Regions from separate parts of the Rhodobacter sp. P1_C2 genome, predicted to be linked through region 2. Evidence: riboswitches for the same ligand, from Rfam matches in the RefSeq annotation. Region 2 holds a riboswitch; each other region holds the start of a gene.
What was found. A riboswitch is a leader RNA that binds a small molecule or an ion and turns the genes downstream of it on or off. The one in region 2 is predicted to bind cobalamin.
Positions count from the first base shown of each region.

Region 1 (3,855 bases), on a different contig from region 2:
CCCGCCGCGCGCAAGGCGAGGATCAGCGCGTCGATCGGCGCGGTATCGGCGGCGGTCAGGTAAGACCGGTAGAAGACCACGGCCACGCCACCGGGTGAGGATTGCGCGCTAACCCCCTGCCCCGGCTCGTAAAATCCGCAATCCGGCACCCGCTTGTCACCCAGGACCGGCCCGGCATAAAGCCCCGCTGCCAGCGACAGCTGCGCCAGCGCCGCCTGGGCCGCCACGGCGCCGCCCGCATCGCAGAGCGCCTGCAACCGCCGCAGGGTCGAGACTGGCAGGGTCGAAATCTCGTCCAGCCGTGCATCCTCGCGGCCATCGGCGGGCAGGACGGCCAGGGCAATCCCCTTGCGCCGCGCGAGATCCCCCAAAGAGGCCAGGCCATAGGCCCAATAGGCCTCGCCCCCGATCAGCCGCACCAGAATGGCCTTGGCGCCCGCAGCCGTCCGCTCGATATAGGTGTCGACCGAGACCGGATGCCGCAAAGCCACCAGATTGCACAGGCGCAGTTGGGGCAATTTGCCCATCGCACGGCCCCAGCCGGCGGCAAAGGCGCCCAGATCACTGTCCGAGAAGGACAGCACGATCAGATCCGCAGGGTCCTGACCCGGATCGAACGGCGTGGCCGTCTCCTCCAGCCCGTGACTCTCGCGGAAGACGACGTGCATCTCAGGCCCCCAGAACCGCGCGGATGGCGGCTTCGTCGATGTCGCCCTGTTCGGCGATCACCACCAGATGCGAGCTGCGCGGCGTGGTGCCCCAGAGCCGGTCGTATTGCGTGCGGATCCGCTCGCCCACGGCCTGTACCAAGAGGCGCATCGGCTTGCCCTTGACCGCGACATAGCCCTTGACGCGCAGGATCTTCTGGTCGCGCGCCAGTTTCAGGATTGCGGCGGTCAGATCCTCGACCGAGGCGACCTCGGCAAGTTCGACGACGATCGAGTTGAAATCGTCATGTTCGTGGCCGTCCTCGCCGTCGTGGTGGCTGGGCCGGCCGGCGAGGTCGTCCTCGGCTGCGGCGTTGAGGCCAAGGATCACCCGCGGGTCGATCACCCCTTCGCTCATCGTCAGGATCGGCAGCTTGCGGCCCTTTTCGGCGGCCTCGGCGGTGACGACCTCGCGGGCGGCGGCGACACCAGCCTCACCGGCCAGATCGGCCTTGGTCAGAAGCACGATATCGGCGCAGGCGATCTGATCCTCGAATACCTCGCCCAAAGGCGTGTCATGTTCGCCCGCGGCGATCTGCGCCGGGGTCAGCTCGCCCGCGAAATGGCCTGCGGCCACCGCCTCGGCATCGGCCAGGGTGATCACGCCATCGACGGTGATCAGGCTGCGGATGCCCGGCCAGTCAAAGGCCTTGAGCAAGGGCTTGGGCAAAGCCAGGCCCGAGGTTTCGATCAGGATATGATCGGGGCGCTTGGGCAGGGCCAGCAAAGCCTCGATCGTCGGGATGAACTCGTCCGCGACGGTGCAGCAGATGCAGCCATTGGCCAGCTCGACGATATTCTCGGTCGGGCAATTCTCGTCGGCGCAAGAGCGCAGGATATCGCCATCGACACCCACGGTGCCGAATTCATTGACCAGAACGGCCAGGCGCTTGCCTTGCGGATTGGCCATAAGGTGCCGGATCAGCGTGGTTTTCCCCGCGCCAAGGAAGCCTGTGATCACCGTGACGGGAATTTTTGCAAGATCGGTCATGTCAGACCTCCATAGGGGGAATGCGGGCGATGGATTGTTTGCGGAAGATCACCGGACGTTCGCGCCAGGGCACCAGACCATCCGAGGTGCGCGCATAGGCGGCGGCCCCGGCGAGAATATCGGCGGCGTTCTCCTCCGACATCCGGCCATAGACATAGCCCCAGGCGCCGGGTTTGGACAGGGCGACCGAAGCGCCGGTGTTGCAGGCCGAAAGACAGTCGACCGGCAGGACCTGAACCCCTTCGGGAACCGGCAGGGCGGCGATGGCAGCCCAAAGCCGGGCGCCCATGCAGGGGCCCTCCTCGGCCAGCCCGGCCTTGCAGGTCATGCAGATATGCAGTCGCGCGGTCATCTTCCTCCCACGGGGCAATCTCTGGGGGCAATGCCGCGAAAAGGGGGAAAACCCCCAACTCGCCACGGCACACCCCGTCCGTCAAAGTCTCAGGTGCTGGCAGGTCTCCCGGCTTGCGGAGCTGGGTTTCCCCCGGTCGCCCGCCTTCCCGGTTTCCCAGTGGCTTGGACGACCTCTCCGGTCACGGTCGCGGGGGCGGCTGCTTCCCAGGTTTTCACCTGTCGCATTCCCTTTTCGCCTGTCGTAAGAGTATCAGTCTCAAAACGGGCACCAGCACCGCCGTACCTCTGGCAGGATGGGCGCATAACGTCAAGGACACGAGCCGCCATGTCATCTGTTGAAACCGACACCTCGCCTGAAAATACCGTCAATCCGGATGCGCGCCACAATGCCAAGATGGCCAAGAAGAAGGCCGCGCGCGACAAGATCATGGCGGGCAAGGCCGGCGATCACGGGCTGATCATCGTTCATACCGGCACGGGCAAGGGCAAATCCTCCTCCGGTTTCGGGATGATCCTGCGCTGTGTCGCGCATGAGATGCCCTGCGCCGTGGTCCAGTTCATCAAGGGCGCCTGGGATACCGGCGAGCGGCGCTTGCTCACCGAAAACTTCGCCGATCTTTGCGAGTTTCATGCGATGGGTGAAGGCTTTACCTGGGAAACCCAGGACCGCGCCCGCGACATTGCCGCAGCCCAGGCCGGCTGGGCCAAGGCCAAGGATCTGATCCGTGACCCCGACATCCGCTTTGTCCTGCTGGACGAGATCATCATCGCGATGCGTTACGATTACATCAACGTCGATGAGGTCGTGGCCTTTCTGAAGGCCGAGAAACCGCCCCTGACCCATGTCTGCCTGACCGGCCGCGGCGCCTCGGACGCGCTGATCGAGGCCGCCGATCTGGTCACCGAGATGACCCTGGTCAAGCACCCCTTCCGCTCCGGCATCAAGGCCCAGCCGGGGGTTGAGTTTTGAAACTGGTCGCCTGGGATTTCGACGGCGTGCTGAACCGCGGCTATGCCCATGGCTTCGAGGCCTGGCAAAGGACTTTCGAGGAAGATCTCGGCGTCTCGGCCCGGGATTTCACCGATTTCGTCTATAACGAGCGCAATTTCGTCCCGGTTCTGACCGGAAAGCTCGACCTGATGGCGCTTCTGGCCGATTACGTCGCGGCATACGAGGTGCCGCACAGCCCGCGCGTGGTGCTGGACTATTGGCTCGCCAAGGACGCCAATCTGGACATGCAGGTTCTGGGCTGGCTTCAGGCCTGCGCCCTGCCCGGCGTCATCGCCACCAACAACGAGACCCACCGCGCCGATCACATCTGGCATGGCCTGGCTCTGTCGCAGCACTTCCGCCATATCTTCGCCTCGGGCCGGATGGGGGTGAAGAAGCCCGACGCCGGGTTCTTTGCCGAGATCGAATCCTGGTCCGGCCATGCGCCGGAGGAGATTCTGTTGATCGACGATGCCGCAAGGAACATCGAGGCCGCCCGCGCCCGCGGCTGGCAGGTCTTTCACTTCACCGAGGAAACCCGGCACCACCTGCCCGAGGTTCTGGGCGTAACCCCATGACAGCCTTCATGATTCAAGGTGCCGGCTCCAATGTCGGCAAGTCGCTGATCGTAGCCGGCCTCTGCCGCGCCGCAAGGTTGCGCGGGCTGTCCGTGGCACCCTTCAAGCCGCAGAACATGTCGAACAATGCCGCTGTGACGGTGGATGGCGGCGAGATCGGCCGTGCCCAGGCCCTGCAGGCGCTGGCTTGCGGGCTGGAGCCGCATACCGACATGAACCCGGTGCTTCTGAAAC
Region 1 covers NZ_JBFUAG010000015.1:52,419-56,273, reverse strand. Annotated here, with positions in the region: gene cobN (cobaltochelatase subunit CobN) at 1-668, opposite strand, end outside; gene cobW (cobalamin biosynthesis protein CobW) at 670-1,698, opposite strand; gene AC1DZT_RS21180 (DUF1636 family protein) at 1,700-2,050, opposite strand; cobalamin riboswitch at 2,132-2,340, opposite strand; gene cobO (cob(I)yrinic acid a,c-diamide adenosyltransferase) at 2,378-3,022, shown strand; gene AC1DZT_RS21170 (HAD family hydrolase) at 3,019-3,621, shown strand; gene AC1DZT_RS21165 (cobyric acid synthase) at 3,618-3,855, shown strand, end outside.
Region 1: it holds a riboswitch for cobalamin, as region 2 does, so the genes downstream of both, AC1DZT_RS21180 (DUF1636 family protein) here and AC1DZT_RS00750 (aromatic ring-hydroxylating oxygenase subunit alpha) in region 2, are expected to answer to the same signal.

Region 2 (3,855 bases):
CTGCCCAAGGGAAGGGTCGTGATCTTTGACGATGACCATTATTACATGGGCGGCGTGCTGGCCGAACTTTGCGCGCAGGCCGGCTGTCAGGTGACGCTGATCACGCCCTCGGCCTTTGTCTCGGACTGGACGGCCAACACGCTGGAGCAGGCCGCGATCCATCGGCGGCTGGCGGGGCTTGGCGTCAGGATCGTGCTCAACACCGGGGTGACGTCTCTGCAGGCGGGCGGGGTGGCGACGAATTGCACCTATACCGGCGCGCCCGGAACGGTGGACTGCGACGCGGTGGTGCTGGTGACCTCGCGCCTGTCCGAAGATGCGCTGTATCTGGCACTGAAGGCCCGCGAGTCGGATTGGGCTGATGCCGGCATCCGTTCCGTCAAGGTGATCGGCGACGCGGCGGCGCCGGCGCCCATCGCCTGGGCCACGTTCGCCGGCCACCGCTATGCCCGCGAGCTGGATGAGGCCGACATCGGCGACGCGATGCCCTTCCGTCGCGAAGTCACCAGATTGGAGGATTAGGCCATGTCAGAGCCACATATCCTGCGCGGCCTGCGCTTCTTCGGGCAGGAGGGCAGCCATGATCTGACCTTTCGGGACGGTCTGATCACCGCCGTCACCCCTGCCGAGGGCGCGGGCACCCTTGCCCTGCCCGCCTTCCGCGACGGCCACCTGCATCTCTTCCCTGGCGGCGTGACGCTGGAGCAGGTCAACCTCGCCCATATCCACGACGCCGAGGCGCTGCGGGCCGCCCTGCTGCCGCGGGCCAGTGCCACCCCGGCGGGCGAGCTGATCTGTGCCTATGCCGCCAACTACGACCTGCTCGGCGCCCAGCGCCCCGACCGTCACGCATTGGATGCGATCCTGCCCGACCAGCCGCTTTGCATCGCCGCGACCGATTTTCACTGCGCCTGGGCCAATACCGCCGCCCTGCGGCTGGCCGGCATCCTCGCGGGGGCCGATGCCGGGCCGGGGTCGGAGGTGGTGATGGGACCCGACGGGCTTGCCACCGGCGAGCTGCGCGAGTTTGCCGCGATGAACCTGGTGCGCAACCTCGGGCCCTCGGGCGGGCGGGAAAGCCTGGCCCTGTCGGGGTTGGAACCGGAGGCGGTCACCCAGGCGCAACGGGCGCGCGACAAGGAAACGCTGAGGCGCGCCATCGCGGAATGCCTGCGCCACGGCATCACCTCGGTCGTCAACATGGACGGCAACCTTTATCTTGCCGATCTGCTGAGCGAGATGGCGGACGAGGGTCTGCCGCTGGACATCAGCCTGCCGATGACTTTGGTGCCGGGGCAAAGCGACGAACGCCGTCGCGCGCTGCTGACCTGTGCCGGGCGTGCGCCGGTCGGACGGCTCAGCTTCGGCCGGGTCAAGATGTTCATGGACGGGGTTTTCGACACCTGGACCGCCTTTCGCACCGACGATTACCCCGACCGCCCCGGCTTCCGCTCTGCCCCGCTTTTCACGCCCGAGGAATTTGCCCGCAACTGCATCGAGGCTGATGCGCTTGGCCTCAGCATCGCCACCCATGCGGTGGGCGATGGTGCGGTGCGCGCGGCGCTGGATGGCTATGAGGCGGCGATCCGGACCAATCGCAGCCGCATCCGTCACCAGATCGAACATATCGACATGATCCACCCCGACGACCTGCCCCGGCTGGCGGCTCTGGGTGTCACCGCCTCGATGCAGCCGGTGCATCCGCCGGGGCTGGCCGGGCTGCCGCTGGAGCCGACCATTTCCATCATGTCGCCCGAGCGCTGGGGCGATACCTTCGCCTGGAAGGCGATCGCGGCGCAGGGGGTCAAGCTGGTCTTCGGCACCGATTGGCCGGTCTCGCCCCTGTCGCCCTTCCATGCTCTCCATTGCGCCCTGTCGCGCCAGCCCTGGTCCGCGGGCGTGCTGGACCAGCGCATACCGCTGAGCGCGGCGCTGGCTGCCTATACCGAAGGCCGAAACCTGGCCCCCGGCGCCCCCGCCGACCTGATTCTCGTCGAGGGCGACCCTGCCGCCCTCGCCCATGACCCGCAGGCCTGCCGGATACTGCGCGTGATCAGCCGGGGCCAGCAGGTCTGGCCGCCCGCAATTTGAGCGCGCCCGCGCCCCGCGTCTCCGCCGCGCCTTGGCATGTCGCAAATGATCTATCCGGTCCGCTTGCGACATGCTCTATAGGCCGGGTAAGGTGCCATCGGCGACGGTGGAGAATTGGGAAGCCGGTGAAAAGCCGGCGCTGCCCCCGCAACGGTGACGGAAAAAGCGGCGTGACGGGAGGCCACTGAAGCTCGCTTCGGGAAGGTGTCGCGCCGGGACTGCAAGGTCCTGATCCGCAGCCCGGAAACCAGCCTTGCACCAGACGTCACGCCCCGGGGCGATTGGCGACGCGGGAGGACGCGTTGCCGGTCGGTCCACTTCCACAATCGTTCCGCGCGGGGAGGCGCGGACCACATAGGTGCAACATGCTGAAGACCGCCGAAATCCGCGCCGAACTTGATGCGCGCCGCCCCAATTACTCGCTGACCCGCGCGCTTTACTGCGACGAGGGGGTTTATGAGGCCGATCTGGAGCAGATCTTTTACCGCGAATGGCTGTTCGCCGTGCCCTCTGCCGAAGTGGCCAAGACCGGCGCCTTTGCGACGCTGCAGGTCGGGGCCTATCCGGTGGTGATCACCCGGGGCAACGACGGCATGGTCCGCGCCTTTCACAACGTCTGCCGCCACCGTGGCCAGCGGCTCTGCGCCAAGGAAAACGGCAGCTCGCCGAAGCTGGTCTGCCCCTATCACCAATGGACCTATGACCTTGACGGCAAACTGCTTTACGCCCGCGACATGCAGGAAGGCTTCGACCCCGCTGCCCATGGCCTGAAGAAGGTGCATTGCGTCGATCTGGGCGGGATGATCTTCATTTGCCTCGCCCAGGTGCCGCCGCCGATCGCCGATCTGGCCAAGGTGATGATGACCTACCTTGCGCCCTCGGGGCTGAAGGATGCCAAGGTGGCCTATTCCTCGACCATCGTCGAAAAGGGCAACTGGAAACTGGTGCTGGAAAACAACCGCGAGTGCTATCACTGCGGCGGCTCGCACCCCTCGCTCTGCCGGACCTATTCCGACAATCCGCGGATGACGGCGATGGAAGGGCCGGATTCGGCCTCGCCCGACATCCTCGCCCACTGGACGCGCTGCGAGGCGGCGGGTCTGCCCTCGCGCTTCGTCAACCATCCCGACATGCAATGGCGCCTGGCGCGGATCCCGCTTCTGAACAACGCCGAAAGCTACACGATGGACACCAAGGCCGCCGTGTCGAAGAAAATGGGCAAGATGCCCTTCAACGACGCCGGCAGCCTGTTGTTCTTCCACTATCCCAACACCTGGAACCACTTCCTGGCCGATCACGCCATCACCTTCCGGGTGCTGCCGATCTCCGCCACCGAGACCCAGGTCACCACTTTCTGGCTGGTGCCCAAGGATGCGGAAGAAGGCGTGGATTACGACCTGAAGAACCTGACCGAGGTCTGGATCAACACCAATGACGAAGACCGCGTCGTGGTCGAGGAAAACCAGAAGGGCATCCTGTCGCCCGCCTACGAGCCCGGCCCCTATTCCGCCGTTCAGGAAGAAGGTGTCATCCAGTTCGTCGATTGGTATTGTGGCGTGATGGGCGACCGTCTGGCGCCGAAACCTGCCCTGGCTGCGGAGTAAATCATGGCCAAGTCGCGTCTGAACTGGTCCGTCGAACCCTGGAACGATTCCGAGCTTCTGGAATGCGCGATGATCGTGCCAGAGAATGACGACACCGCGTCCTTCACCTTCCGCGCGCCTTCGGGCGCGTGGTTCGACTATCAGCCGGGACAGTTCATCA
Region 2 covers NZ_JBFUAG010000001.1:151,067-154,921, reverse strand. Annotated here, with positions in the region: gene AC1DZT_RS00760 (oxidoreductase) at 1-522, shown strand, start outside; gene AC1DZT_RS00755 (amidohydrolase) at 526-2,091, shown strand; cobalamin riboswitch at 2,164-2,361, shown strand; gene AC1DZT_RS00750 (aromatic ring-hydroxylating oxygenase subunit alpha) at 2,457-3,695, shown strand; gene AC1DZT_RS00745 (FAD-binding oxidoreductase) at 3,699-3,855, shown strand, end outside.

Region 3 (3,855 bases), on a different contig from region 2:
ATCGCCCGCGCGGCACTGCGCCCCGGTTTCCGGAATGACCGGCGGGGTGATCATCTCGGCCCCGGCTTCGGGCAGCGGCAAGACCTTGCTGACGCTGGGCCTCGCGCGGGCCTTCACGGCGCGTGGGCTGAAGGTGCAATGTTTCAAATCCGGGCCGGATTACATCGACCCGGCCTTTCACCGGGCGGCGACGGGGCGCGAGTCCTTCAACCTTGATTCCTGGGCCATGACGGCGCCGATGGTGGCGGGGCTGCTCGGCAAGGGCGCGGGTGCCGATCTGGTGATTGCCGAAGGCTCGATGGGGCTGCATGACGGCGTGGCCTTGCCGGGCGAATGGGGGCGGGGGGCGAGTGCCGATCTGGCCTTGCACCTCGATTGGCCGGTGGTTCTGGTGATCGACGCTTCCGGTCAGGCGCAGACGGCGGGGGCGGTGGCGCTGGGGCTTTTGGCCTATCGGCCGGGCTTGCGGCTGGCAGGGGTGGTGCTGAACAAGGTCGCCTCGCCACGGCATGAGAAACTGCTCCGCGCCGGGATCGAGGCGGCGGGCATTCGCGTTCTGGGGGCCTTGCCGCGTCTGGCCTCGGTCGAACTGCCGGAGCGGCATCTGGGGCTGGTCCAGGCCGAGGAGCTGCCGGAGCTGGATCATCTGCTGGACGAGGCGGCCAAACTGGTGGCGGCGCATGTCGATCTGGCGGCGGTTCTGGCGGCGGCAGGCGTGATGCCGGAGGCTTCCGCCCCCCTGCGCCTGACGCCGCCGGGGCAGCGGATTGCCTTGGCGCGGGATGAGGCGTTTTCCTTTATCTATCCGCATCTTGTCGATGGTTGGCGCCGAGCCGGGGCCGAGGTTCTGCCCTTCTCCCCCCTCGCTGACGAGGCCCCGCCTGAGGCCGATGTCTGCTGGCTGCCGGGGGGCTATCCCGAACTGCATGGCGCGACCTTGGCCCAAGCGGAGCGGTTTCGCGCCGGGTTGCTGGGCTTTGCGGGCCGCATCCATGGCGAATGCGGCGGCTATATGGTGCTGGGCGAGGCGCTGATCGACAAAGCGGGTCAGCGGCACCGGATGGCCGGGTTGCTCGGCCTTGTCACCAGTTTTGAAAAGCGGCGAATGCATCTGGGTTATCGCCTGGCGACTTTGCTCGCGCCGATGCCGGGGCAGGGTGCCGGGGCACGGCTGCGCGGGCATGAATTCCACTACTCCACCATCCTCGCCCAGCCCGACGCGCCTTTGGCCAAGGTTCAGGACGCCGAAGGGGCGGAGGTGGCCGAGGCCGGGTCTTGGCGCGGCCGGGTGTCGGGGTCCTATTTCCATCTGATTGCCGGGGCATCATGAGCGGTTTCGTGTCTTTCGTCTCTTCCGGCCCGGGCGACCCCGAGCTTCTGACCGTCAGGGCGCTGAAGCGGATCGAGGGCGCGGATGCGGTGCTGTTCGATGACCTTTCGTCGGGCCCGATCCTCGCCCATGCCAAGGCCGGGGTCGATCTGGTGGCGGTCGGAAAACGGGCAGGGCGGGTGTCGCCGAAACAGGATCAGGTCAGCCGCCTGCTGGTCGATTACGCGCTGTCGGGGCAAAAGGTGGTGCGGCTGAAATCGGGCGATAGCGGGCTGTTTGGCCGGCTGGAGGAGGAGATCGAGGCCTGCCGCGCGGCGGGCGTCGGATTCGAGATCGTGCCGGGCGTCACCTCCGCCTCGGCGGCGGCGGCGGCGGCGGGAATACCGCTGACGCGCAGGCTGACGGCGCGGCGGGTGCAGTTCGTGACCGGGCACGATGTCTCGGGCGGGCTGCCGGCGGATCTGAACATCGCAGCCTTGGCCGACCCGCAGGCGACGACGGTGATTTTCATGGGAAAACGGACCTTTGCGGCGCTCTCTTCAAAGCTGATCGCAGCCGGCCTGCCGGGAGAGACGCCGGCACTTCTGGCCGAAAGCGTCTCGACCCCGGAACAAAGGCTCAGCCGGGCGACGGTGGCGACGCTGGGCGCCGCCCTGGCCGAGGCGAGCGATGGCCCGGCGCTGATCCTGATCGGCCCCTTGATGGAGGGGATCTGACCCCTACCGAAGTTGGGCGCGGCCCTACCCGAAGATGTCGCGCAAGCGCCGGATCTGCCGCTTTCGGCGCTTGACCCCGAGGCAGATTCCCTGCCAAATGAAGGGGCAAGGTGTCCCATGCACAAAGTGTGGGGACTGAAACGGGAATGCGGACGGATGGACCCGAAGGGGCATCCCAAACCGCAACCGCCCCCGCGACTGTATGCGGCGAGCGGCCTCCAGATGCCACTGACGGGCAACCGTTGGGAAGGCGGAAGGCTGCTGTGACCCGCGAGTCAGGAGACCGGCCCTGCGTGGTTGAAACAAGGCCGTCGGGTGTGACGGCACAGGAGATGAAGATGATGTTGACCCAAACCACCACCGCCGCACGTTCCTCGACCCTGCTGCAGTCGGTTTTCGTGGCGCTGATCGGTGCGACGCTGGTGTTCGCGGCGGGCTTTGCCCATAGCCAGACCCTGCACGACGCCGCCCATGACGCGCGCCACTCGACCGGGTTCCCCTGCCACTGAGGCAGGCCAACTTCCCAAGATGAAACATATGCTGTCCAGCGCGTTGTTCGCTGGCTTTGCGGCGGGGTTGCTGTGCGCCCTGCTGCAATTTCTTTTGGTCGAGCCGAAAATCCTTTTGGCCGAGCGGTATGAATCTGGCGAACTCGTTCATTTTCAAGGCGCTGCGGCCGAAGCTTCACATGACCACGCGATGCCGGGCATGGAAATGCCCGCCACCGATGCCACCGCAGAACCGGCTGACCATGACCATGGCCACGCGCATGGGGCAGGGGAAGAGACCTCTCCGACCCAGCGGCACCTGTTGACGGTGCTGTTCACCGTGCTGACCTATTGCGGCTATGGGCTGCTTCTGATCGCCGGCATCCAGATTGCCGAGGGTCTGGGCCTGACGATCGGCCCGGTTCAGGGCCTGCTTTGGGGTCTTGCGGGCTTTCTGGCCTTCCAGCTGATGCCCGCGCTCGGGCTGGAACCGGAGCTGCCTGGCACGCCCGCCGCCGATCTGGACGCGCGCCAGATCTGGTGGGCCGCAACCGCGGTCTGCACCATCATCGGCCTCTGGTTCATGGCCTATGGCGCGGCGGTCTGGCAAAAGGCCCTTGGACTCGTGGTGCTGGTCGCCCCGCATGTCTGGGGCGCACCGGAGCTGGAAGGCTTCGGCGGCGTCGTGCCGCCCGAGCTTGCCTCGTCCTTCGCCGCGCGCTCGCTGGCGGTGGGTCTGGTGACCTGGGCGGTGCTCGGCAGCCTGACCGTGAAGTTCTGGCATCAGGAGCCGGCCAAGTGAAACATCTGACCCTGATCGGCATCGGCACCGGCAACCCTGACCATCTGACGCTTCAGGCGGTCAAGGCGCTGAACGCGGTCGATCTGGTGATGATCCCGAGAAAAGGCGACAGCAAGGCCGATCTGGCCGAGCTGCGCCGCGCGATCTGCGCCGAGGTGGTGACCAACCCCGCGGTGCAGATCGTCGAGTTCGACCTGCCGGTGCGTGACGCCGAAAACCCGAGCTATCAGACCGGCGTCAACGACTGGCACGACGCGATCGCTGCCGTCTGGCAAGCCACGATGGCGGCGCATCCGGCTTCATCGGTTGCCTTGCTGGTCTGGGGCGATCCGTCGCTTTACGACAGCACCTTGCGGATCGCAGCACGGCTCAGCGATGTGAGCGTCACCGTGGTGCCCGGCATCACCTCGATCCAGGCGCTGACCGCGTCCCATGCGATGCCGCTGAACGAGATCGGCGCCGCCGTCACCATCACCACCGGCCGCCAGCTTCTGGACGGCTGGCCTGAGGGCGCCGATA
Region 3 covers NZ_JBFUAG010000015.1:65,028-68,882, forward strand. Annotated here, with positions in the region: gene cobM (precorrin-4 C(11)-methyltransferase) at 1-38, shown strand, start outside; gene AC1DZT_RS21235 (cobyrinate a,c-diamide synthase) at 35-1,330, shown strand; gene cobA (uroporphyrinogen-III C-methyltransferase) at 1,327-2,046, shown strand; cobalamin riboswitch at 2,138-2,352, shown strand; gene AC1DZT_RS21245 (CbtB domain-containing protein) at 2,385-2,555, shown strand; gene AC1DZT_RS21250 (CbtA family protein) at 2,584-3,336, shown strand; gene cobF (precorrin-6A synthase (deacetylating)) at 3,333-3,855, shown strand, end outside.
Region 3: it holds a riboswitch for cobalamin, as region 2 does, so the genes downstream of both, AC1DZT_RS21245 (CbtB domain-containing protein) here and AC1DZT_RS00750 (aromatic ring-hydroxylating oxygenase subunit alpha) in region 2, are expected to answer to the same signal.